4 regions of the Mesorhizobium sp. B1-1-5 genome follow, and region 1 is predicted to be linked to each of the others. Evidence: predicted binding sites of a transcription regulator. Region 1 holds the regulator's gene; each other region holds the start of a gene.
What was found. The regulator LexA, encoded in region 1, represses DNA repair genes until DNA is damaged. The targets are predictions, from matches to a motif close to TGTTCNNNNTGTGTTCNG.

Region 1 (5,928 bases):
CGGGCCGCCTCGTCACCGCCGAGGCGATGGCCAACGGCCGTGTCCGGCTCACCATAGATCTGATATCCACCGAGCGTCCGAAGCTGCGCTACGCGCCGGACCGTATCAGGCTGTCGGCGCGCAGGATCCCGTCCGGCATGACGGCCGGGTCGATCCTGACCGGCTATGCCAAGCTGCTGCCGCCGACAGGTCCGGTTCGGCCGGACAGCTACGACTTTTCCTTCGACAGCTATTTTGCCGGCATCGGCGCCAGTGGCTTTTTCCTGGGCGATCCGAAACTTGTCGCGTCGACCCAGACAGTTCCAACGGAGGTGCCTTTCGGCGCGCGCGTGGCATCGGCCATAGAAAACGCTCGCGAGGGGATTGCCGACCACATCAGGAGCAGCATCGGTGGTTCCGAGGGTGAGATCGCAGCGGCGCTGATCGTCGGCGTTCGTGCCGGCATTCCGGACGAAATCAACGAGTCGATGCGACGGACCGGCATCTACCACATCATTTCGATCTCCGGCCTGCATATGGCGCTGGTTGCCGGCACGATCATGGTGCTTTTGCGCGGCGCCTTCGCGCTGTTTCCGGATTTCTCGTCGCGGCGGCCGGTGAAGAAATACGCCGCCGGGATCGCACTCATCTCGATCGCCGCCTACCTCATCATCTCCGGCATCGTGGTGGCGGCCGAGCGAAGCTTCATCATGCTGGCCGTGATGCTCGCCGCCGTGCTCTTCGACCGCGCGGCGCTGACAATGCGCAACCTGGCGATCTCTGCCATCGCCGTGATCCTTGTCTCGCCGCACGAAGTGGTTGGCCCGAGCTTCCAGATGTCCTTCGCCGCCACCGCCGCCCTGGTCGGCGCCTATGCCGGCTTTGCCGATTATCGCGCCGGCAAAACGACCGCGCCGCCGGCAAAGCGTTCGTTCCTCGGGTTCCTGTCGCGAAAACTGGTGGTTGGCGTGGGCGGCGCCGCCGTGACGTCGCTCATCGCGGGCAGCGCGACATTGCTGTTTGCCATCTGGCACTTCCAGCGGGTGTCGCCGCTCAGCCTGCTTGCCAATCTGGCGGTCATGCCGATCGTCTCGCTGATCGTCATGCCGTTCGCCGTGCTGAGCGCGCTGGCCATGCCCTTCGGCTTCGACGGTCCGCTCCTCTATGTGATGGGCAAGGGGCTGACGGCGATGATCGCCATCTCGGCATGGATTTCCGAGCGCTCGCCTGTCGATGCCGTCGGGCTGATCTCGATCCAGTCGGTGCTGCTGGCGACGGTCGCGCTGGTCGTCGCGACAATGGCCACCACCTGGCTGAGGCTTGCCGCCGTTCCCTTCGCGCTCGCCGCGCTGCTGGCCATTCCGCACGTCCGCACACCGGATGTGCTCATTTCCGAGGACGCGCATCTGGTGGCGATGCCGATCGGCGGCGGCGAGCTTGCCGTCAATCGCGAACGCTCCAACGAGTTCACTACCGACAACTGGAAACGGGCGCTGAAAGCCGAGGATATCGTGCCGCCGGAAAGGTTCGCCAAAGATACGCTGGACATTGCCGATCCCGTCGACCTGCCACCCGGCTCGCCCTTCTATTGCACCGGCGATCTCTGCATCGGCCGGCATCCTTCCGGCGCGATCGTCGCGCTCGCCGAGACCCGCGACGCCGCCCGGCCGGCCTGCGGTTTCGCCGACCTCATCGTCATCAACGACGCCACGGCCTATAACCCATGCCGCGATCCGCGTGTGCTCGTCGTCACCAAGCGGCAGCTGGCGCGCGACGGCAGCGCCGCCGTCTTCTTCGATCCGCAATCGGCAACCGCGCGGCCAACCGTCCGCTACGCGGTCGTAGAACCATACCGACCCTGGCACGAGCAGCGGAAATACACGCGCGAGGCGAGGGGACTGGCGCCCTATAAGCAGCCGGAAAACCAGCCGCCGCACCGGCCCAATAGATTGTCGTCCGGGCGAAGACGGCGAGCAGTTCTGCTCAATAGCGGCGAATAAGTCCCACGAGCTTGCCCTGAACCTTGACCCGGTCCGGTCCAAAGATCCGGGTCTCATAGGCCGGGTTGGCGGCTTCGAGCGCGATCGAGGCACCCTTGCGGCGGAAACGCTTCAAGGTTGCCTCCTCATCGTCGACGAGCGCCACCACGATCTCGCCCGGGCTTGCCGTGTTGGCATTGCGGATGATGACGGTATCGCCGTCGAAGATCCCGGCCTCGATCATCGAGTCGCCCTTGACCTCCAACGCATAATGCTCGCCGCCCATGATCATGTCCGGCGGCACCGAGATCGAATGCGTCTGGTGCTGGATGGCGTCAATCGGCACGCCGGCGGCGATGCGGCCCATCACCGGAATGGATACGGCCGCCGCGGCCTCGTCGTCATTGCTTGGCGTCGGGGTGCGCGATGGCGTCGCCGGCTTGACCTGGCGATTGAGATTGCCTTGGCCGCCCTGGATGACGCTCGGCGAAAACTTCTTCGCGGCATTAAGGCCTGGCGCGATCGAGTCGGGCAGGCGCAGCACTTCCAGCGCGCGCGCCCGGTTCGGCAGCCGGCGAATGAAGCCGCGTTCTTCCAGCGCCGTGATCAGCCGGTGGATGCCGGACTTGGAGGCAAGGTCGAGCGCCTCCTTCATCTCATCGAATGATGGAGGAATTCCGCTCTCCTTCAGGCGTTCATGGATGAACATCAGGAGTTCATGTTGTTTGCGCGTCAGCATCGGCGGCCCCCACGGGTTCTGAAACCAGAATCAGAAAAACAAACCCAGAACAAACACTATCTGTTCCAGTTGTGTTCCGCAACCGTTTAAAGTTTAGTGAATTTGTTAAGGCGGCCGAAACGATGTCGCATCCGGTGATGCCTTGGCCGTCCCGGCTGGGGTAGGGGCGTTGATTCCGCTCGGATTTGGAGCCTCCTTAAGCTGAATCAAGAGCCGACACCATCACGAAGCCGTGGATGGGATCACGTCGGTTTCTGCGCAAGCGTGCCGCACCGTGCCAACCTTAGCAATGGTTCCGATCCAGGGTCTTCGCCGTCTATGGACCAGCTAACATAGGACCAAAGGTTCTTGCCCTGTCGCCGACGGTGGTGAGACAACCCCCTTGGCCAGATCGAAATGGAGGCGGCAGCACAATGAGGGGAATTCCTGATTTCGCCGAAGTCGAGGCGATGGATGCCGCGGATCCGCTGCGCGCCACACGCGATCGCTTCGTCTTGCCGGAAGGCGTCATATACCTCGACGGCAATTCGCTGGGCGCTGCTTCGATCGACGCCTTCAACGAGATCGAGACTGCCGCGAGGCAGGAATGGGCGCGGGATCTCATCCGCGCCTGGAACACCGCCGACTGGTTCGATATGCCCATCGAGCTGGGCGACCAGCTCGGGCGCCTGATCGGCGCGAAACCCGGCCAGACGGTCGTTTGCGACACGACCTCGATCAATATCTACAAGGTCCTGCATGCGGCACTTGCAATGCGGCCCGAGCGTTCGGTGATCGTTGCCGAGGCCGACAGCTTTCCGACCGACCTCTACATGGCGGAAGGGGTCGCATCGACGCGGCCCGGCACGGTGCTGCGGCTCGAAGGCGCCGATGCCCCGACGATTGAGGAACTGGTCGACGATCGCGTCGCCGTCATCCTGGTCAACCACGTCAACTACAAATCCGGCCGGCTGCGCGACATGGCGGCGCTCACCCGCAAGGCCCATGAAGCCGGGGCGTTGATCGTGTGGGACCTCTGCCACACGGCGGGTGCGCTGCCGGTGGATCTCGACGGCTCGAATGCCGATTTCGCTGTCGGCTGCACCTACAAATATCTCAATGGCGGGCCGGGCTCGCCGGCCTTCATCTACGCCGCGAACCGCCACCACCGCGACATTCGCCAGCCGCTCAGCGGCTGGTGGAGCCATGCCCGGCCTTTCGCATTCGAGCAGGGCTATGCCGCCGGCACGGGGATCCGGCGGTTCCTGTGCGGAACGCAGCCGGTGCTGTCGATGCGCGCGCTGAAAGGCGCGCTGGATATCTGGAACGACGTCGACATGACAGCCGTGCGTGGAAAAAGCGTCGCGCTGACGGACCTGTTCATTCGGCTTGTCGAGGCCAGATGCGGCGGCTTCGGTCTTGAGTTGGAGAGCCCGCGCTCAGGCGCAGAACGCGGCAGCCAGGTATCGTTCGCCCATCCAAATGGCTACCAGGTGATGCGCGCCCTGATCGAGCGCGGCGTGATCGGCGATTTCCGCGCGCCATCCACCATTCGTTTCGGCTTCACGCCGCTCTATGTCGGTTACCGAGATGTCTGGAATGCGGTCGAGGTGCTGGAGGACATCCTGCGCACTGGCATCTGGCAAGACGCGCGCTTTGCCGTCAAAACAACCGTTACCTGACTTTGAATCGGCGATGCCGAACAAATGACCTGATCGCGGAGGCACCGTTGCTGGGACATCGTATTGTCGACTGGGATGACGCCTACGCAAATGGCGCCAATATCGCGGGTGGCGACCGCTGGCCGGCGGCGTGGGATGGACCGGCGCGGGCGTTTCGCGAACAACGGCTGGCGGAGGGCAGGTCGCGGCTCGATATCGTGTATGGCGAAGCGCCGCGCAATCGCTTCGACCTATTTCTCCCGTCTGCGGCGCCAAAGGGGCTCGTTGTGTTCATCCACGGCGGCTACTGGATGGAGTCGGACAAGAGCTCCTGGTCGCATCTGGCTGGAGGCGCGATCGGCCGCGGCTTTGCCGTCGCCATGCCCTCCTACACGCTTTGCCCGCAGACCAGGATCGGCGGCATAGTCGGCGAGGTCGCTGCAGCGATCGAGAAGGTGGCGACCATGGTCGATGGTCCGCTGATGCTGACCGGGCACTCGGCCGGCGGCCATCTCGCCAGCCGAATGATGACCACGGCCTCACCGCTATCATCCGATGTGGCGCGGCGCATACGCCAGGTGGTTTCGATTTCAGGCCTGCACGACCTTCGGCCGCTGATGTTCACAGCGCTGAACGAGACCCTGAACATCGACGAGCCGGAAGCGCGGAGCGAAAGCCCGGCATTGTTGCGGCCTCGACTGGGAGCCTGCATCACCTGCTGGGCCGGCGGCGGCGAGCGTGCGGAATTCCTGCGCCAGAGCGCGTTGCTCGCCAACGTCTGGACAGGGCTCGGCGCCGCCACACGTTCAGTGGTCGAGCCGGACCGACATCATTTCAATATTGTCGATGGTCTCGCCGACCCGGATCATCCCCTGACCCGTACGTTGGTCGACGAATAAGGGTTATGATCGACTTCGTCGACGTCTGGACGATCGACTTCGTCGGCGCCTAGCGCAGCATGAGCACGCTGCATTCAGCGCCGGCTTCCGCGGCCGGCGCAAAGGGTTCGCGCACGATCAGACCGTCGGCGTCGGCGAGCATCCGCAGCATAGAGGAGTCCTGGATGCCGAAAGGCGTCGCGACCAGGGTGCCGGTGTCCTCGCGCACGACGGCGCGCACATAGTCCTGCCTGAGGTCGTTGGCCCGCATCGCGGTGCCAAGCCGAGCCGTTCGCATATCCTGCCGATGATCGCGGCCGCCGAGCCGGGCGAGCAGCGGCTTCAGGAAGAGTTGCGAGCAGACAATGCTTGCCACCGGATTGCCGGGCAGGCCGATGCAGCGGACATTGCCAAGCCGGCCAAACATCAGCGGTTTGCCGGGGCGCATGGCGATCTTCCAGAAGTCGAGCTGCATGCCTTCGCCGGTCAGCACGCCATGGACGAGGTCGTGGTCGCCGACCGAGGCGCCGCCGAGCGTGACGATGACATCGGCGTTCGCCTCGACCGCTTGCCGGACGAGCGCGGCAATCGCCTCCTGGCGGTCGGCGGCGATGCCGAGATCGAGCGCGCGCGCGCCGACCGACTGGGCGGCGGCGGCAACGCCATAGGCATTCGACGAAATGATCTGGTCGGGGCCGAGAGCGCTGCCCGGC
Region 2 (5,928 bases), on a different contig from region 1:
TCGGCCTTTTGCCGCTCCATCGCGTCGGTGAAGCCGGCGATATCGACCGAGATGCTGCGCTGGCGCAGCGCATCCTGGGTCAGATCGAGCGGGAAGCCATAGGTATCGTAGAGCTTGAAGGCCGTCTCGCCGTCCAGCATGTCGCCGGCTTTGAGCGTCTCGGTCGCGTCCGAAAGCAGGCCGAGGCCGCGCACCAGCGTCTTGCGGAAGCGTCTTTCCTCAAGCTTCAGCGTTTCGGTGATCAGCGCCTCGCCGCGCACCAGCTCGGGATAGGCCTGGCCCATCTCGCGCACCAGCGACGGCACCAGCTGCCACATCAGCGGCTCCTTGGCGCCCAGCAGCTGCGCGTGGCGCATGGCACGGCGCATGATGCGGCGCAGCACATAGCCGCGCCCCTCATTCGACGGCAGCACGCCGTCGGCCACCAGGAACGAGGACGAGCGCAGATGATCCGCGATGACGCGGTACGACCCGACGTTCTCCTGGCTTGGCCCCTGGCCGAGCGCGGAGGACGCAGCGTCGATCAGATGCTTGAACAGGTCGGTCTCGAAGACGCTTTCGACGCCCTGCAGGATAGAGGCCATGCGCTCCAGGCCCATGCCGGTGTCGATCGAGGGACGCGGCAGGTCGACGCGCTCATCCTTGGTCACCTGCTCGTATTGCATGAACACCAGGTTCCAGAATTCCAGGAACCGGTCGCCATCCTCTTCCGGGCTGCCGGGCGGTCCGCCCCAGATATGCTCGCCGCGATCGATGAAGATTTCCGAGCACGGGCCGCAGGGGCCGGTGTCGCCCATCGCCCAGAAATTATCCGAGGTAGGAATCCGGATGATGCGATCGTCCGAGAAGCCGGCGATCTTCTTCCAGTAAGCCGCCGCCTCGTCGTCGGTATGGTAGACGGTGACGAGCAGCTTGTCCTTCTTGAGGCCGAAACCCTTGGTGATCAGGTTCCACGCAAGCTCGATCGCGCGCTCCTTGAAATAGTCGCCGAACGAGAAATTGCCGAGCATCTCGAAGAAGGTCAGATGGCGCGCGGTGTAGCCGACATTGTCGAGGTCGTTGTGCTTGCCGCCGGCGCGCACGCTCTTTTGCGCGGTAGAGGCCCGCGAATAGGGACGCTTCTCCAGGCCCGTGAAGACGTTCTTGAACTGCACCATGCCGGCGTTGGTGAACATCAGCGTCGGATCGTTGCGCGGCACCAGCGGGCTGGAGGCGACGATCTCGTGGCCCTCCTTGCGGAAGTAGTCGAGGAATGTCGACCGGATGTCGTTCACGCCACTCATTGCATACTGCCTTTTTCGCAAGAACCGCCGGCCCGGCCGGCGGCAAATGGGCTTTGGTGTTTCAGAAGATAGATTGGCCTTTTAGCGATAGCTCTTGAGCCTGTCCAGAAACACGCAAAACAGGCGTGTCGCTCAAAACTGCGCAAGCGGTTTTGGGAAAACGACATGCACAAGCATGGACCAAAGCGCATTGCTGAATTCATTGCAGCGCGGCCAATCGGCCGACGAGCGGCGGCTCAGCGCTGCCCGCGAAACGCAAAACCGCCGGCACGAAGGCCGGCGGTTCGGGTTACGCAATACAAGAACTCGATTACATAAGCATAAGACGATAAACCAGGATTGTGGCCGAACTCCGGCTAAGCCAACCAACTATCCTCGGCCGCCCTCGGGTCGCGCAGAGCCCAAAATCCCAGGCGTAAACGCACTTTACAGGGCGCCGGCTTCGTCCTCGAAACCGTCGTCGCCGCCTTCCGAGCCGCCATTCTCAAGGAATTTCTCGGCGATCAGCCCGGCATTCTGGCGCAATGCAAGCTCGACCTCACGCGCCGTGTCGGGATTGTCGCGCAGGAACAGTTTTGCGTTCTCGCGACCCTGGCCGAGGCGCTGGGAATTGTAGGAGAACCAGGCGCCCGACTTCTCGATGACGCCGGCCTTGACGCCGAGATCGATCAGCTCGCCGGTCTTCGACACGCCCTCGCCATACATGATGTCGAACTCGACCACCTTGAAGGGCGGGGCCAGCTTGTTCTTCACCACCTTGACGCGGGTCTGGTTGCCGACGACCTCGTCGCGGTCCTTGACCGAGCCGATGCGGCGGATGTCGAGGCGCACCGAGGCGTAGAATTTCAGCGCGTTGCCGCCGGTGGTCGTCTCGGGCGAGCCGAACATGACGCCGATCTTCATGCGGATCTGGTTGATGAAGATGACCATGGTGTTGGAACGCGAGATCGAGGCGGTCAGCTTGCGCAGCGCCTGGCTCATCAGGCGAGCCTGAAGACCGGGCAGCGAATCGCCCATCTCGCCTTCGATTTCAGCGCGCGGCGTCAGTGCCGCCACCGAGTCGACGACCAGCACGTCGATGGCGCCCGAACGCACCAGCGTGTCGCAGATCTCCAGCGCCTGCTCGCCGGTGTCGGGCTGCGAGATCAAAAGGTTCTCGAGGTCGACGCCAAGCTTGCGGGCATAGACCGGATCGAGCGCGTGCTCGGCATCGACGAAGGCGCAGATGCCGCCCTTCTTCTGGGCTTCCGCAACCGTGTGCAGCGCCAGCGTCGTCTTGCCCGAGCTTTCCGGCCCGTAAATCTCGATGATGCGGCCGCGCGGCAGGCCGCCGACGCCGAGCGCGATGTCGAGGCCGAGCGAGCCGGTCGGCACGGTTTCGATCTCGACCACCTGCTCGTTGGCGCCGAGCCGCATGATCGAGCCCTTGCCGAACGCGCGCTCGATTTGCGACAGCGCCGCGTCCAGAGCCTTTGATTTGTCCACTGCCTTATCCTCTACAAGCCGCAAAGAATTCTGAGCCATGATACATCACCCCTTGGTCGTCAATGAAGGCCGGACAATCCGTGATCCCTGCTTGTTTTGTACCTTTTTTGTTCTCATTTGGCAAGGGGCAACAAATATCTGAAAAATAATCAATATCTGGATTTGTTCTATTTTTGTCTCACCAAGGCTGGTACAGGGTGCAGCCACCGGTCCAGAAGAGATTTCGATATCCGGCCGTCCGAATCGCGACCCCGATTGCAGGGCGACCTGAGGAAACCTAGACCAATTGCAGGAAAAGTGCGTAGCGGTTTTCCGTCCGGGATAAAGACTTAGGGCAGTTCGGCGATTCCGTGAAACGCTGAACCGCTCTAGTGTGCGCAGCCGCGCGACCAACGAAAGTCACCGACCCGAAATGCCGACATCCCCAACAATCCTGGCGCTTGGCGGCGCCCATATCGACCGGCGCGGCCAGGTCTCGGGCATCTATGTGCCCGCGGCTTCGAATCCCGGCATCATGCGCGAGGACGTCGGCGGCGTGGTTTTCAACGCGCTGCGCAGCGTGGTGAAGCGCGGCGTGTCGGCCTCGCTGATCTCGGTGCGTGGCGGCGACGCTGCGGCGGACACGGTCGCCTCGGCGATCGACAACGCCGGGATAACCGACCTTTCGGTGGTGTTCCTCGACCGCACGACGCCGAGCTACACGGCGCTGATCGATGCCGAAGGCGAGTTGATCGTCGGGCTTGCCGACATGGCGCTCTACGACCTTGCCTTCCCCAAGCAAATAAGGCGCGCCAAGGTGCGCGAGGCGATCGCCGCCGCCGACGCCATCATGTGCGACGCCAACCTGCCGACGGCGGCGCTGGAGCGCCTGCTGGCGCTTGCCGGGGGCCGGCCGGTCTTCGCCATAGCCGTCTCGCCGGCCAAGGTCGTCCGCCTGGCGCCGCTGCTCGACCGTCTGTCGCTGCTCTTCATGAACCGTCGCGAGGCCGCCGCGCTGGTCGGCGCCGAGCCATCCGGCAAGACCCTTGTCGACGCGCTCAGGCGCGCTGGCCTGAATGCCGGCGTGGTCACGTCCGGCAGCGCTCCGGTGCTAGGCTTCGACGACACCGGCATCTTCGAGATCGACCCGCCCGCGCCGCGCAAGGTGGCCGACGTGACCGGCGCCGGCGACGCCTTGACCGGCGCAACCGTCGCCGCCTTGCTGCGCGGCCTGCCACTGCGCGCAGCACTACGCGAAGGCCTTGCCGCGGCAATGCTCGCCATAGAGAGCCCGCAGGCCGTGCCGTCCTTCACGATCACCACCTTCACGCAGGCGCTTGCCCTTGTGCCGGAGCCGCGGGAAGTGGCATAGGGCCACCACTGCCGGAGCAATCCCTCGGATCGGAGACAGCCATGACGCCTGACACCGCCCGCCCCTTTGTCGACATCCATCCGCCCGTGGCGGAGGCGCTTGCCGCCGGCCGGCCCGTGGTGGCGCTGGAAAGCACCATCATCACCCACGGCATGCCCTACCCCGACAACGGCGCCATGGCCGCCAAGATCGAGCAGATCATCATCGATGGCGGCGCGGTACCGGCGACGATCGCCGTGGTCGAGGGCCGCATCAAGATCGGCCTCTCCGACGGCGAGCGCGAATCGCTTGCCATGACGGGCGATGCCATGAAGCTGTCGCGCGCCGATCTCGGTTTCGCGGTCGCTCAAACGCGCACCGGCGGCACCACGGTTGCGGCGACCATGATCGCCGCGCATATGGCCGGCATAAAAGTGTTCGCCACCGGCGGCATCGGCGGCGTCCACAAGGGCGCTGAGAAAAGCTTCGATATCTCGGCCGACCTCGACGAGCTGGCACGCACGCCGGTCATCGTCGTCTCGGCCGGCGCCAAGGCGATCCTCGACATCGAAAAGACGCTGGAAGTGCTGGAAACGCGCGGCGTGCCGGTCATCGGCCATGGCTGCGAGACGATGCCCGCCTTCTGGTCGAGGCAGTCGCCCTTCCGCGCGCCGCTGACCCTTCATGCGCCGGAAGACATCGCGCATTTCTACCGTACGCGTCAGGCGCTGGGCTTGGGCGGCGGCATCCTCGTCGCCAACCCGGTGCCGCAGAATGACGAAATCCCGGCCGCCGAGATGGACGGCTATATCCAGGCCGCGCAAAAAGCGGCCGAGGCGCAAAACGTCACCGGCAAGGCGGTGACGCCGTTCCTTTTGTCGAAGATCCTTGAGCTGACAGGCGGCCGCAGCCTCAAGACCAACATCGCGCTGGTCGAGAACAATGCGCGGCTGGCGGCGGAGATCGCCAAAGCTTTATAGGGCAGAATCTAATCCCCTCAGCTTTGAATCCGTTCTACCGGTTGAATGCAGGGCTGAATTTCAGCTGTCCGTTGGCGGGTTCGCTCTGGAAAGGCAGTGATTGCACATATTGCGCGGGCAGATCTTGATAGCTCAAGTTGCCGTCGCTTCTGAAGCCGAACCGCCCGTAATAGGCCGGATCACCGATCAACACGCAGCCTTTTGCTCCGTTCGCCCTGAGGATTGCAAGCCCTTCGTTAATCAATGCACTTCCGATGCCTTGCCGCTGCTTATCCGGCCATACAGATACCGGACCAAGCCCGTACCATCCATGGCTTTCAGCTCCAATTGTCACCGGTGAGAAGGCCACGTGTCCCACAATGTCTCCGCCACTGACGGCAACAAGTGAAACCGTCAGGTCGCCATCATTCCGCAACGCGGTAATGATCGGGGCCTCCGAACCATCGCTAAACGACATGGGTTCGAAAGCGGCAATAGTCAGGTCGTGAATGACCCGCACGTCGCCAAGTTGCTCTGGTCTAATGATTACTGCCATGAAAATTGGGCTTCAAGTACGGTTAACTTAGGTTCTTGAGCGCTGCGGAAAGTCTCGCCGCGACGATACAGCCTTGCAAACTACCGTTCTCTCAGCAAGGTCGCCAATGACCGCTTCCGCCGAAATTGGCGTGCCAGCTGCTGGCTGGATTTTGACGCCGGATTATTACTTCCCCGCCCTTCGTCCCGCCTCATAGGCGCGCCGCGCCCACACTGCCATCTCGTCCGGATCGTCGAAGGCCTCGTCGGGCACGCTCCAATATGGCATCGCCACCTCCTTGCCGTGGCGCGAGCCGGTATAGGTCCACTGGCGGCA
Region 3 (5,928 bases), on a different contig from region 1:
CGATGGTACGGCCTTTCACGCTGGTGCGGCCGGCCCCGTAGCCTGAATCGGTCTCGCCATAGCCGATACGCTCGACCTGGTGGCCCGAACGCGTGCCCCAGTTGCGGTCGGTCGCCTCGGTGCGGTTCGCCTGCGCGCGTTCCCAGCCGGGCGTTGCATAGGTGTTGGAGAAGCTGCCCTGGTCCTTGGCGCCGATATTGTCGAAGCGCGAGGCGCCGTAGGGGTTCTGTCGTCCGCCGCCGCGCCCGGAAGCGAACGAGCCGCCGCCATAGGGATTGCCGTAGCCGCCGTAGCTGTTGCCGCTGTCGGCGATATCGATATGGGTTTCGGGCAATTCATCGACGAAGCGCGACGGGATCGTCGATTGCCACAGGCCGTGAATCTGTCGGTTGGAGACGAACCAGATATGCAGGTTCTTCTTGGCGCGCGTCAGGCCGACATAGGCGAGCCGGCGCTCTTCCTCGAGGCCGGAGCGTCCGCCTTCATCCAGCGCGCGCTGATGCGGGAACAGGCCTTCCTCCCAGCCGGGCAGGAAGACGGTCTCGAATTCGAGGCCCTTGGCCGAATGCAGGGTCATGATCGAGACCGCATCTTGCGATTCGCCCTGCTCGGCCTCCATCACCAGCGCGACATGCTCGAGGAAGGAACGCAGCGATTCATACTCCTCCATGGAGCGGATCAGCTCCTTGAGGTTTTCCAGCCGCCCGGGCGCCTCCGCCGAACGGTCGTTCTTCCACATGTCGGTGTAGCCGCTCTCCTCCAGGATGGTCTCGGCGAGCTCGGTGTGCGGGGTGGCTTCCAGAGCCTTCTGCCAGCGCTCGAAATTGGCTGCGACCTCGCGCAGCGCCGCGCGCGGCTTCGGCTTCAGCTCGTCGCTTTCGGCGAGCGTCGCGGCGGCCTCCAGCATGGGGATGCGCATGGCGCGGGCCGTATCGTGGATCTGGCGGATGGTGGCTTCGCCCAACCCGCGCTTCGGCACGTTGATGATGCGCTCGAAGGCGAGGTCGTCGCCGCCATTGGCGACGACGCGGAAGAAGGCCAATGCATCGCGGATTTCCAGCCGCTCGTAGAAGCGCGGGCCGCCGATGACGCGGTAGTTCAAGCCCAGCGTGATGAAACGGTCTTCGAAGGCGCGCATCTGGAAGGAGGCGCGCACCAGGATCGCCATGTCATTGAGATTGTGCTTCTGCCGCTGGTAGGCCTCGATGGCGTCGCCGATGGCCCGCGCCTCTTCCTCCGAGTCCCAGGCGGCGTGGACGTGAACCTTGTCGTCCTCGGGGTCGTTGCGATCGGTGAACAGCGTCTTGCCGAAGCGGCCCTCATTGTGGGCGATGAGGTGCGAGGCCGCGCCCAATATATGCGCGGTGGAGCGATAGTTGCGTTCCAGCCGGATGATGGTGGCGCCCGGGAAATCCTTGTCGAAGCGCAGGATGTTGTCGACCTCGGCGCCGCGCCAGCCATAGATCGACTGGTCGTCGTCGCCGACGCAGCAAATATTTACGGCACTGGCTCCAATCTCCCCCCTTGTGGGGGAGATGTCGCCGGAGGCGACAGAGGGGGGCGCTGTCCCGCCGGCCTTTCCGCCTGAAAGATTGGAGGCGTCGCGATCCTTCGCGCCCCCCTCTGTCCTGCCGGACATCTCCCCCACTTGGGGGGAGATTGGCCTGCCGCCGGCGTCAGCGCCTTTGCGCCCGGAATTGGGGCGCTGCGCCAGCAGCCGCAGCCACATGTATTGCGCGGTGTTGGTGTCCTGATACTCGTCGACCAGTATGTATTTGAACCTGCGGTGGTATTCCTTCAGCACGTCCGGATAGGCGCGGAAGATGCGGATCGGATGGTAGAGCAGGTCGCCGAAGTCGCAGGAGTTCAGCGTCTGCAGCCGTTCCTGGTAGGCCTTGTAGAGTTGGCGGCCCTTGCCGTTGCCGAAGCTGCGCGCATCGCCTTCCGCTATTTCGTCCGGGCCAAGGCCCTTGTTCTTCCAGTTGTCGAGCATCTGGGCGAAGGTCTTGGCCGGCCAGCGCTTGTCGTCCAGCCCCTCGGCCTGGATCAGCTGCTTGATCAGCCGCACCACGTCGTCGGTGTCGAGAATGGTGAAATCCGATTTCAGCCCGGCGAGCTCGGCGTGTCGGCGAAGCAGCTTCACGCCGATCGAGTGGAAGGTGCCGAGCCAGGGCATGCCCTCGACATTGCCTTCGCCGATCAGGATGCCGATGCGCTGCTTCATCTCGCGCGCGGCCTTGTTGGTGAAGGTGACAGCCAGGATCTGCGAGGGAAAGGCCCTGCCGGTGGCAAGGAGATGGGCAATGCGCGTGGTGAGCACCCGCGTCTTGCCGGTGCCCGCGCCGGCCAGCACCAGAACCGGGCCTTCGGTCGTCTCGACGGCGAGGCGCTGCTCCGGGTTCAGGCCCTTGAGATAATCGGGCGCGCCGTTCTGGCCGCTGCGGGCGGCCATGGCGCGCGCGGCTATGCCGGATGGAGCCGCTGCCGGCCGCGCATTCGGTTCATCGAAAAAAGGCATGTCCTCGGAAAAGCCCGACATCGCCCCCGAATGTAGTGATTCGGCAGCGAAAGACCAGAACTGTCTACGTTTTGTTCTAGTTTCGCGTGTCTGGCCCCAACTTGACAGCCGGAGCGGGTGAGGGAAAGCTGACGGCAGGGCAGGGACGGCTCGCCGTCGCCTGAGAGCGGCCGCGAAGGCGCAACAGTCGAAGGAGCACCGTCTTGGCTGTCACCATCACCTCCCTCGTCCTCTTCCTCATCGGTCTCATTCTCGGCGGCGGCGGCATCTGGCTCATCGCGCTGGGCGGCAGTTGGTACTATCTGGTCGCCGGCCTGGTCTTCCTGATCACCACCTGGCTGCTGTTCAGGCGCCGGTCGACCTCGCTCTGGCTCTACGCGCTGTTCGTACTGGCCACGCTATCTTGGGCGGTCTGGGAAATCGGCTTCGACTGGTGGCAGCTCGGCCCGCGCGGCGGCGTCATCGTGCTCATCGCCCTGTGGCTGCTGACGCCGTGGGCAAGGCGGGGCTTGCTCGGGCCGGACGGACGCGCGCCGCTGATCCTGGCCGTGCTCGCCTCGCTCGCGGTCGCCGGTTATTCGATGACCGCCGATCCCATGGATATCGGCGGCACGCTGGGCACCGAAAAGGCGGCGACGGCCGCCAATCTCGGCGGCGACATGCCGGCGGGCGAGTGGCAGTTCTACGGCCGCACGCCTTTCGGCCAGCGCTATTCGCCGCTCGACCAGATCACGCCGGACAATGTCGCCAAGCTGCAGCCTGCCTGGACCTATCGCACCGGCGACGTGAAAGGCCCCGACGATATCGGCGAGACGACCTATCAGGTGACGCCGCTGAAGATCGGCGACGCGCTGTTCATCTGCACGCCGCATAATTTCGCCATCGCCATCGATGCCGCGAGCGGCAAGGAGAAGTGGCGCTACGACCCGAAGATCAAGCTCGACCCCAACCGCCAGCACCAGACCTGCCGCGGCGTGTCCTACTATGCCGACGCCAAGATCGCCGTCGGCCAGCCTTGCGCCGCACGCATCTACCTGCCGACCTCCGACGCCCGGCTGATCGCGCTCGACGCCGCGAACGGGCAGGTGTGTCCGTCCTTCGCCGACGGCGGCACGCTCAACCTGATGGCCAACATGCCATATCCGAAATCGGGCTACTACTATTCGACGTCGGCGCCGCTGATCGTCGGCGGCAAGATCATCGTCGGCGGCGCGGTCAACGACAATTACTCGACCGAGGAGCCGTCGGGCGTCATCCGCGCCTTCGACGTCAACACCGGCGCGCTGCTATGGAACTGGGATTCCGGCAATCCGGATGTGACGATGCCGCTGCCCGCCGGGCAGACCTACACCCACAACTCGCCCAACATGTGGTCGACCGCGAGCGCCGACGAGAAGCTGGGACTGCTCTACGTTCCGCTCGGCAACCAGACGCCGGACCAGCTCGGCATGGGCCGCAGCGCCAATGTCGAGAAGTTCTCCTCCTCGATCACCGCGCTCGATCTCAACACCGGGCAATTGCGCTGGGTCCGGCAGACCGTGCATCACGATCTGTGGGACATGGACGTGCCTGCGCAGCCGTCGCTGGTCGACATCACCACGGCGAACGGCGTCGTGCCGGCGCTGGTCGGGCCGACCAAGCAAGGCGATCTCTATGTGCTCGACCGTCGCACGGGCGAGCCGATCATTCCGGTTAAGGACGTGCCGGCGCCCGGCGGCGCGATCGAGGGCGATCATGCCTCGCCGACGCAGCCGGCCTCGGATCTGTCCTTCAATCCGAAGCCGCTGACCGGCGCCGACATGTGGGGCATCACCATGTTCGACCAGTTGGCGTGCCGGATCGAATTGAAGAAGCTGCGCTATGAGGGACGCTACACGCCGCCCTCGCTTCAGGGCTCGCTGATCTATCCCGGCAATTTCGGCGTCTTCAACTGGGGCGGCGTCGCGGTCGATCCGGTGCGGCAGGTGATGTTCGGCATGCCGACCTATCTCGCCTTCACCTCGAAGCTCATCCCCCGCGCGGACGTGCCGCCGCCGGGCGACACCAAGGGCAGCGAGCAGGGGCTGAACCGCAACGAGGGCGCGCCTTACGCGGTGGTGATGGGACCGTTCCTGTCGCCGCTCGGCATTCCCTGCCAGGCGCCGCCCTGGGGCTATGTCGCCGGCGTCGATCTCAAGACGGGAAACATCGCCTACAAGCACCGCAACGGCACTGTCTACGACATGACGCCGCTGCCTTTGCCGCTCAAGGTCGGTGTTCCCGGCATAGGCGGGCCGATGATCACGGCTGGCGGCGTCGCTTTTCTGGGCGCCGCGGTCGACGATTATCTTCGGGCCTACGACCTCACCACCGGCAGGCAGCTCTGGCGGGCGAGGCTGCCGGCGGGCGGCCAGTCGACGCCGATGACCTATACGGTGGCCGACGGCCGCCAGTTCGTCGTCATCGTCGCCGGCGGGCACGGCTCGGTCGGCACGAAGCCGGGCGATTACGTGATGGCCTACACGCTGCCAAAATAGGACAGGGCGGTGTCAGGCCTCAAAGCCCGAGATGACCGCGCAAGCTGGGCACCTGGTCCAGCACCTGATTGGTCAGCTCGGGGCCGGCGGCAACCTCGGCCTGCTTGATCAAGGTCTCGCCGGCCTGACGGATTTGCGCCATGTCGAGGCCGGACGCCTTGAGCGTGGCGATGCCGTTGATCAGCGCGCCGGCCTTTTCGCCCAGCACGCCGCCAAGCGCGCCCTGCAGCGACGACAGAAGTCCGCCGCCCGAATTGGCCGTCGCGCCGGCGGCCATCACGTCATATTTCTGGGCCAACGCACCGGCGCCGGGGATCTGGTCGAAGAAGGACGAAACGCTGGTGCCTTCAGCCTCATGCTCGAGCACGGAAAAAATGGTGCCGACAACCTTCTCGGTGGTCGGCTCGTCGAGGCCGGCCTTCGAGGAAACGGTGTTGATGATATCCTGGACGTTCATGGCATTCCCCTTTTCGTCATTCGTATCGGTGAAGCCGATCCGGCAACTTCACGTCCTAATGTGACAGCACCATCAAGCGTTTCGGAAATGACCAAAATGTGATGAATCAGCCGGGCTTGTCGGCGGAGCGACGGGTCGGCGCCAGACCTCTACAGGGATCGTCACCGGGGCGTGACTGGACCGTGCGATACTCGACGCTATCTTGCGGTTCACCGCCAACCGTCGAGGAAAATCATGACCAGCCCCGTTGCCAAGCCCGTCATCACGCAGCCCGTCGTCACGCAGCCTGTCATCACCCAGGCGATGATCGATGCCTATGACGAATACACGCATCTGACGCTCGACCGCCGCCGCTTCATGGAGCAGTTGACGAAGCTGGCGGGCTCTGGTGCCGCGGCGGCCGCGATCGCGCCGATGCTGGCGGCCAATTCCGCAAA
Region 4 (5,928 bases), on a different contig from region 1:
GTCGGCGACCGGACGGGCCGATTTCACATATTTGCGGTTCCAGTGGTAGCCGCTCTCATGCGAGGCATAGAGGATGCGGCGATGCACCGGCTTCAGGCCGTCCCGCACGTCGGGCAGCGCACGGCTGACGATCACGCTCATGGCGTAATCGAGATAGGAGCGCTGCATCTCCTCGATGATCGAAATCGGCTCGATGCCGGTGGGGCCGCCGTCCGGCCCGCGCGGTGTCTTCTGGTCGGTCAAATCAGGTCACAATCCAGTCGGGAATCACTCACCGCTTATATAGGAAGCCTCGCCGAAACTCCAATGTCGGCCGGACTTTTCAAGAGACAATTTTAATGGCAATTTCAAATGGATATCGCTGATTGCGACGATATGGCCAAGGTCGATTTCGCTGCGGCCGGCGTCAGCGCCCTCTGGTCCGTCTGGCGCGATAGGCGCCGGGAGCTTGTCCCATCTCGCGCCGGAACCGGCGGTTGAAGGTCGACAGATCGTTAAAGCCGGCATCGAAGGCGATCGTCGAGATCGCCGCGCCCGAGCTGCGCAGACGCACCGCGGCGCGGTGCAGCCTCGTCCTCAGCAGGAACTGATAGGGCGTCATGCCGGCAACCTGCCGGAACGTGCGCAGGAAGTGAAACGGGCTTGTCGCCGTGCCGGCGGCGAGCTTGGTAAGCGACAATGGTCGATCGGCGTTGAGCTCGATCAGCCGCACCGCCTCGGCAACGCGTTTCTGGTCGCGGCGGCTGGGCGCCCGGCCAGGTGTGGAAGTGTCGGCCGCAGCCGTGGCGACCGCCCCGGCCATGCGCAGGCCGAGTTCCTCGAATGCCTCGCCGTCGCCCGCTTCCCGTGCCGCTTCCGCCTCGGCCAGCAGAGGCGCCAGCGCCGGCAAGGGCGGCAGGCGCGGATGCGTAAAGCCGAGCCGTTTCACATCCGGCAGGTCGGCCAGGACGCGCTCCAGATAGGCCGGCGAAAAATGGAAGGAGAGGCAGCGGTCGCCGGCGCCGTGCTCATGCCCGCATTCATAGCAGGCGCCGGGATTGCCGAGCAGGATGGCGCCCGGCGCCAGCATCGCCGTCCCCTGGCGCGTGCGGTAGCGGAACGCGCCCCTGGTCACGGCGGCGACGCAAAAGCTGCAATGCTCTTCCTCGAATGGCTTGTCGCCGGCGACGGCCGTGCACACCACGTCGGACACCTGCCAGCCATGTCCGGAAGCCAGAGTCTTCTGCGCGGTCGCCATGGCTGAAAGATAGCAATTTTTCCCAAGCGCAGAACCCTGCCATACCGCTACTACTGGCCCTCTCCTGACAAACGAGGCAGCAACAATGACCGATCCCTTTGCCGAGGCCCTGCACAGCGACGGTCCAAAACTGGACCTTGCCGAAAAGCTGAAACTCTATGGCCGCTTCATCGGCGCATGGACGTTCGATGCCACACGCATTCTCAAGGATGGCACAAGGCTCACGGGTCGCGGCGAAGTGCATTTCGGCTGGGTTCTCGAAGGCCGCGCCGTGCAGGACGTCTGGATCTTGCCCGCGCGGAACACCGGGGCCCAGACTTCGCTCGGAGCATGGACCTTCTACGGCACCACATTGCGTGTCTACGATCCGGGCGCCGACGCCTGGCACATCTTCTGGAGCGACCCGCGCAACCAGTATTACAGCCGCCAACTCGGCCGCGCCGAGGACGGCACGATCGTCCAGGTCGGTGCCGACGGCACCGGCGCGTCTGTGCGCTGGAGCTTTTCACGCATTACCGAAAACTCGTTTCGCTGGCTCGGCGAGCGCTCGCGTGATGGCGGCGCGACCTGGCGCATGGAGGTCGAGTTTCTGGCTCGCCGCCTAAATGAACCTCGATAGCGATCGAAAAGCCGCAAGGAATTGAAAGTAGCGATCCTTCGCGCCTGCTTTCACAGCTTCGCACACCATTTCCTTCCGCTTTCCAGCGCCCGGGCTTTGCTCTACCAATTGCGGAGACTGGGCTTCGCCCGGCGGGAGGGGACCAGCGATGCCGAGTTTCGACAGCCTGTTCAACGCCTTCGTCACCATCCTGGTGACCATCGACCCGCCGGGACTGGCGCCGCTGTTCCTTGCCGTGACGCGCGGCATGAACCGTGACGAGCGCCAGCAGGTTTCGGTCCGCGCCTCGGTGATCGGCTTCCTGGTCATGGCGTTGTTTGCGATTGCCGGCGCCTCGATCCTGTCGGTGTTCGGCATAACGCTGCCGGCCTTCCGCGTCGCCGGCGGCTTCCTCTTGTTCTTCATCGCCTTCGAAATGGTGTTCGAACGCCGACAGGACCGCAAGGAGAAGATCGGCGACGTCGCCATCACCAAGGACATGATTCACAACATCGCCGCCTTCCCGCTGGCAATCCCGCTGATCGCCGGTCCGGGCGCCATCTCGGCAACCGTGCTGCTGTCGGGCTCCTTCCAGGGTTTTGGCGCACAGGCGGCGCTGGTCGGCATCATAGCGATCTGCCTGGTGATCACCTTTCTGGTTTTCGTGCTGTCCGAGCGCATCGACCGCATCCTCGGCCAGACCGGCCGATCGATCCTGACCCGTCTGCTCGGCGTCATTCTCGCGGCGCTTGCCGTGCAGTTCGTGGCGGACGGCATCAAAGCGCTGATGGCCGCTTGAACAGTATCCTACTGCCTACTGCCTACTGCCTACTGCCTACTGCCTACTGCCTACTGCCTACTGCCTACTGCCTACTGCCTACTGCCTACTGCCTACTGCCTTACTTCGCCGCCGTCTCGACCACCTCGAAATCGTGCGTGATGGTCGCCGTCTTGGCCATCATGGCTGAAGCCGAGCAGTATTTTTCGATCGACAGATCGATCGCGCGTTTCACCTTGTCGTGCGACAAGGCTCTGCCCTTGACGATGAAATGCATGTGGATGCGGGTGAACACTTTTGGATCGGCTTCGGCCCGGTCGGCGTCGAGCTCGACCACGCAATCCTCGACCGCCTCGCGGCCCTTCTCGAGGATGTGCACGACATCATAGGCGGAGCAGCCGCCGGTGCCGATCAGCACCAGTTCCATCGGGCTCGGTCCCGGCGTTTTGCCTTCCGGCCCGTGCGCAGTGCCCAGCACGACCTTGTGGCCGCTGCCGGACTCGCCGACGAAGGTGCGTTCCTCGACCCATTTGACGCGTGCTTTCACGTTGATCTTCCTTGAAAAATTCCCGTCCGCGCCAAGGCGTGTTGAGGTTCAGGTCAGGCCGCGCCTTAAAGTACGTGAGCACCGGAAGCGCAGGAAGCCGGCATTTGCAGGCCGGCCTCACCTGAATATCAACACGCCTTACTGGCCGAACACAACGGCGTGCATGATCCGGCCGGGCAGCAGCGTGAAGATGCCGGCGCCGACCAGCGCGAACAGATAGAGCTTGATCATGGCGCCGCGATGCGCGGTTACCTTATGCGTGTGCGCATACCAGGTCGCCAGCGGCACGGTGACCAGCACCAGGATCGACAACAGATGGATCGGGCTGAACGGACCGACAAGCCGGATCTGCTGGATCCAGAAGCTCGATATGGCGATGACCAGCATCAACGCCACCCAGGTGTAGCCCAGCACACGATGACGCACAGTACCTTTCGGCAGCGCCAGCTGGGCGCCGCCGATGGCTAAAGCGGCGAAGGCCGCGAATGCATGCCACGGAATGGGAGGCGACGCCGACAGAAGCGGTCCGAGCGACATCGCGCCTTCCCCTTAGACGGCCGTTTCGAGACGATTAAAACGGGATCTCGTCGTCCAGCTCGCGTGACGAGCCGCCGCCACCGCCGCCCCTGGAGCCGCCACTGCCGCCGCGGTTGAAGCTTTCATTCGGGCTGGACTGGCCGAAATCCGAGCCTCGGCTGTTGCCGCCGCCGGAATAGTTGCCGACCTGGCCGCCGCCGCCCTCGCCGCGCGCGTCGAGCATCTGCAACTCGCCTCGGAATTTCTGCAGCACGACCTCGGTGGTGTATTTGTCGGCACCGGTCTGGTCCTGCCATTTGCGGGTCTGCAGCTGACCCTCGACATAGACCTTCATGCCCTTCTTCAAATACTGCTCGGCCACCTTGGCGAGCTGGTCGTTGAAAATGACGACGTTATGCCACTCGGTCTTTTCCTTACGCTCGCCCGAGTTCTTGTCGCGCCAGCTTTCCGACGTGGCGATGCGAATGTTGACGACCGGATCGCCGGAATTCAGGCGGCGGATTTCAGGATCCGCTCCGAGATTGCCGACCAGAATGACCTTGTTGACGCTACCCGCCATCTTACTTCTCCGCGCTCATCCGAAACAAATTTCAAGTCGCTCACCTTACAGCCTGCGGGTCGTCGCCGCCCGCAAAAGGCTGGCTTTTCCCCACAAGGTTTTTGTTCTCTTTTCGTTCTAGTCATAGCTGCACTTTCTGTCAAGGAATGTCAGCAAAGGCAGGCTTGAACGTGCGTCTTGATATGGCGATCAAATAGACGCTTGCCAAATCGATAAGTATCGACTTATGCTTCTGCCATGATCGAAGCAGAGATTTTCCGCGCTCTGGCCGACCCGACGAGACGCGCGGTTTACGAGCGGCTGACCGCCGGCGAGATGAGCGTGAGCGAGCTGCGCGCCGGCATGAGCGTGTCCCAGCCGGCGGTCTCGCAGCACCTTGCCGTCTTGCGCGGCGCCGGCCTGGTGGTCGAGCGACGCGCCGGCCGCAACGCCTATTACCGCGCCGATCCGCAAGGGCTCGACCCGCTGCTCGACTGGATCGAACGCTACCGCGCCTTCTGGCCGGAACGCATCGAGAAGTTGAAGACGGTTCTGAAAGGAATGGACCAATGACGGCAACCGAAAATCCGACGGTCAACGAAGCGCCGCTCAATTTCGAATGCGAGCTTCCCGAGCCGCCGGAAAAAGTCTGGCGGGCATTGACCGAGCCGGAACTGCTGGCGGCCTGGATGATGCCGAACGACATGAAGGCGGAAGCCGGCGCCCGCTTTGCCTTTGCCGGACCGGATGAACCGATCGAATGCGAGGTGCTCGAGGCCGAGCCCGGCAAGCTGCTGCGCTATTCCTGGCATCAGCGACCCGACGCGAACGACCGCGACGGGTTTCCGGCCTTCGACAGCATCGTCACCTTCACGCTGGCGCGCACCGCCTCAGGCGGCACGCATCTCAGTATCGTCCATGACGGCTTCGTGCCGGTGGCGGAACCTGTCCTCGCCATTGCCGGCGCTGGCTGCGGGCTCTCGCTTCACGCGCGCAAGAACCCGATCGCCGCCAACGCGCCGTGCATGATGCTGCGCGCGGCCTGATCAACGAAAAACCGAGGAGACCCGACATGAGCGCCCTGGCCAATCTGGTGCCGATGGTCATCGAACAGTCGAGCCGCGGCGAACGCGCCTTCGACATCTTCTCGCGGCTGCTGCGCGAGCGCATCGTCTTCATCAACGGCGAGATCAATGACAGCGTCTCGGCGCTGGTCTGCGCGCAGCTTCTGTCGCTGGAATCGGACCACCCCGACAAGGAGATCTCGATCTACATCAACTCGCCGGGCGGCATGGTGACCAGCGGCTTCGCCATCTACGACACGATGCAGTACATCTCCTGCCCGGTGTCGACGGTCTGCATGGGCTTTGCCGCCTCGATGGGCTCCTTCCTGCTGATGGCCGGCGCGCCGGGGCGGCGGATCGCGCTGCCCAACACGAGGATCGTGCTGCATCAGCCGCTGGGCGGCTTCCAGGGCCAGGCCTCAGACATCCAGCGCCATGCCGAGGACATCGTGCGCACCAAGCAACACATCACCGAGCTCTACGCCAAGCATTGCGGCCGGACCTACGAGGAGGTCGAGCGCACGCTCGATCGCGATTACTTCATGAGCGCCGCGGAAGCCAAGACCTGGGGCCTTGTCGACCACGTCTACGACACCCGCAAGAAAGCGGCCTGACGTTGCGGGCAGGCG

Region 2: a site for LexA is predicted at 2,932-2,949, ahead of FJ980_RS09440 (carbohydrate kinase family protein). Genes of this name have one in related genera too.
Region 3: a site for LexA is predicted at 2,580-2,597, ahead of FJ980_RS13300 (UvrD-helicase domain-containing protein). Genes of this name have one in related genera too.
Region 4: a site for LexA is predicted at 4,359-4,376, ahead of FJ980_RS27180 (single-stranded DNA-binding protein). Genes of this name have one in related genera too.

The regions. Positions count from the first base shown of each region.
Region 1 covers NZ_VFWS01000121.1:3,588-9,515, forward strand. The annotation lists gene FJ980_RS25135 (ComEC/Rec2 family competence protein) at 1-1,979, shown strand, start outside; gene lexA (transcriptional repressor LexA) at 1,963-2,697, opposite strand; gene kynU (kynureninase) at 3,111-4,358, shown strand; gene FJ980_RS25150 (alpha/beta hydrolase) at 4,406-5,236, shown strand; gene glp (gephyrin-like molybdotransferase Glp) at 5,286-5,928, opposite strand, start outside.
Region 2 covers NZ_VFWS01000018.1:38,646-44,573, reverse strand. The annotation lists gene alaS (alanine--tRNA ligase) at 1-1,283, opposite strand, end outside; gene recA (recombinase RecA) at 1,710-2,807, opposite strand; gene FJ980_RS09440 (carbohydrate kinase family protein) at 3,181-4,119, shown strand; gene FJ980_RS09435 (pseudouridine-5'-phosphate glycosidase) at 4,161-5,078, shown strand; gene FJ980_RS09430 (N-acetyltransferase) at 5,113-5,613, opposite strand; gene FJ980_RS09425 (TfoX/Sxy family protein) at 5,779-5,928, opposite strand, start outside.
Region 3 covers NZ_VFWS01000032.1:28,944-34,871, forward strand. The annotation lists gene FJ980_RS13300 (UvrD-helicase domain-containing protein) at 1-2,539, opposite strand, end outside; gene FJ980_RS13305 (glucose/quinate/shikimate family membrane-bound PQQ-dependent dehydrogenase) at 2,722-5,034, shown strand; gene FJ980_RS13310 (hypothetical protein) at 5,054-5,491, opposite strand; gene FJ980_RS13315 (dienelactone hydrolase family protein) at 5,726-5,928, shown strand, end outside.
Region 4 covers NZ_VFWS01000150.1:4,670-10,597, forward strand. The annotation lists gene gyrA (DNA gyrase subunit A) at 1-243, opposite strand, end outside; gene FJ980_RS27155 (AraC family transcriptional regulator) at 407-1,237, opposite strand; gene FJ980_RS27160 (hypothetical protein) at 1,323-1,856, shown strand; gene FJ980_RS27165 (MarC family protein) at 2,005-2,634, shown strand; gene FJ980_RS27170 (OsmC family protein) at 2,735-3,160, opposite strand; gene FJ980_RS27175 (DUF2306 domain-containing protein) at 3,299-3,697, opposite strand; gene FJ980_RS27180 (single-stranded DNA-binding protein) at 3,732-4,256, opposite strand; gene FJ980_RS27185 (metalloregulator ArsR/SmtB family transcription factor) at 4,494-4,808, shown strand; gene FJ980_RS27190 (SRPBCC domain-containing protein) at 4,805-5,281, shown strand; gene FJ980_RS27195 (ATP-dependent Clp protease proteolytic subunit) at 5,308-5,913, shown strand.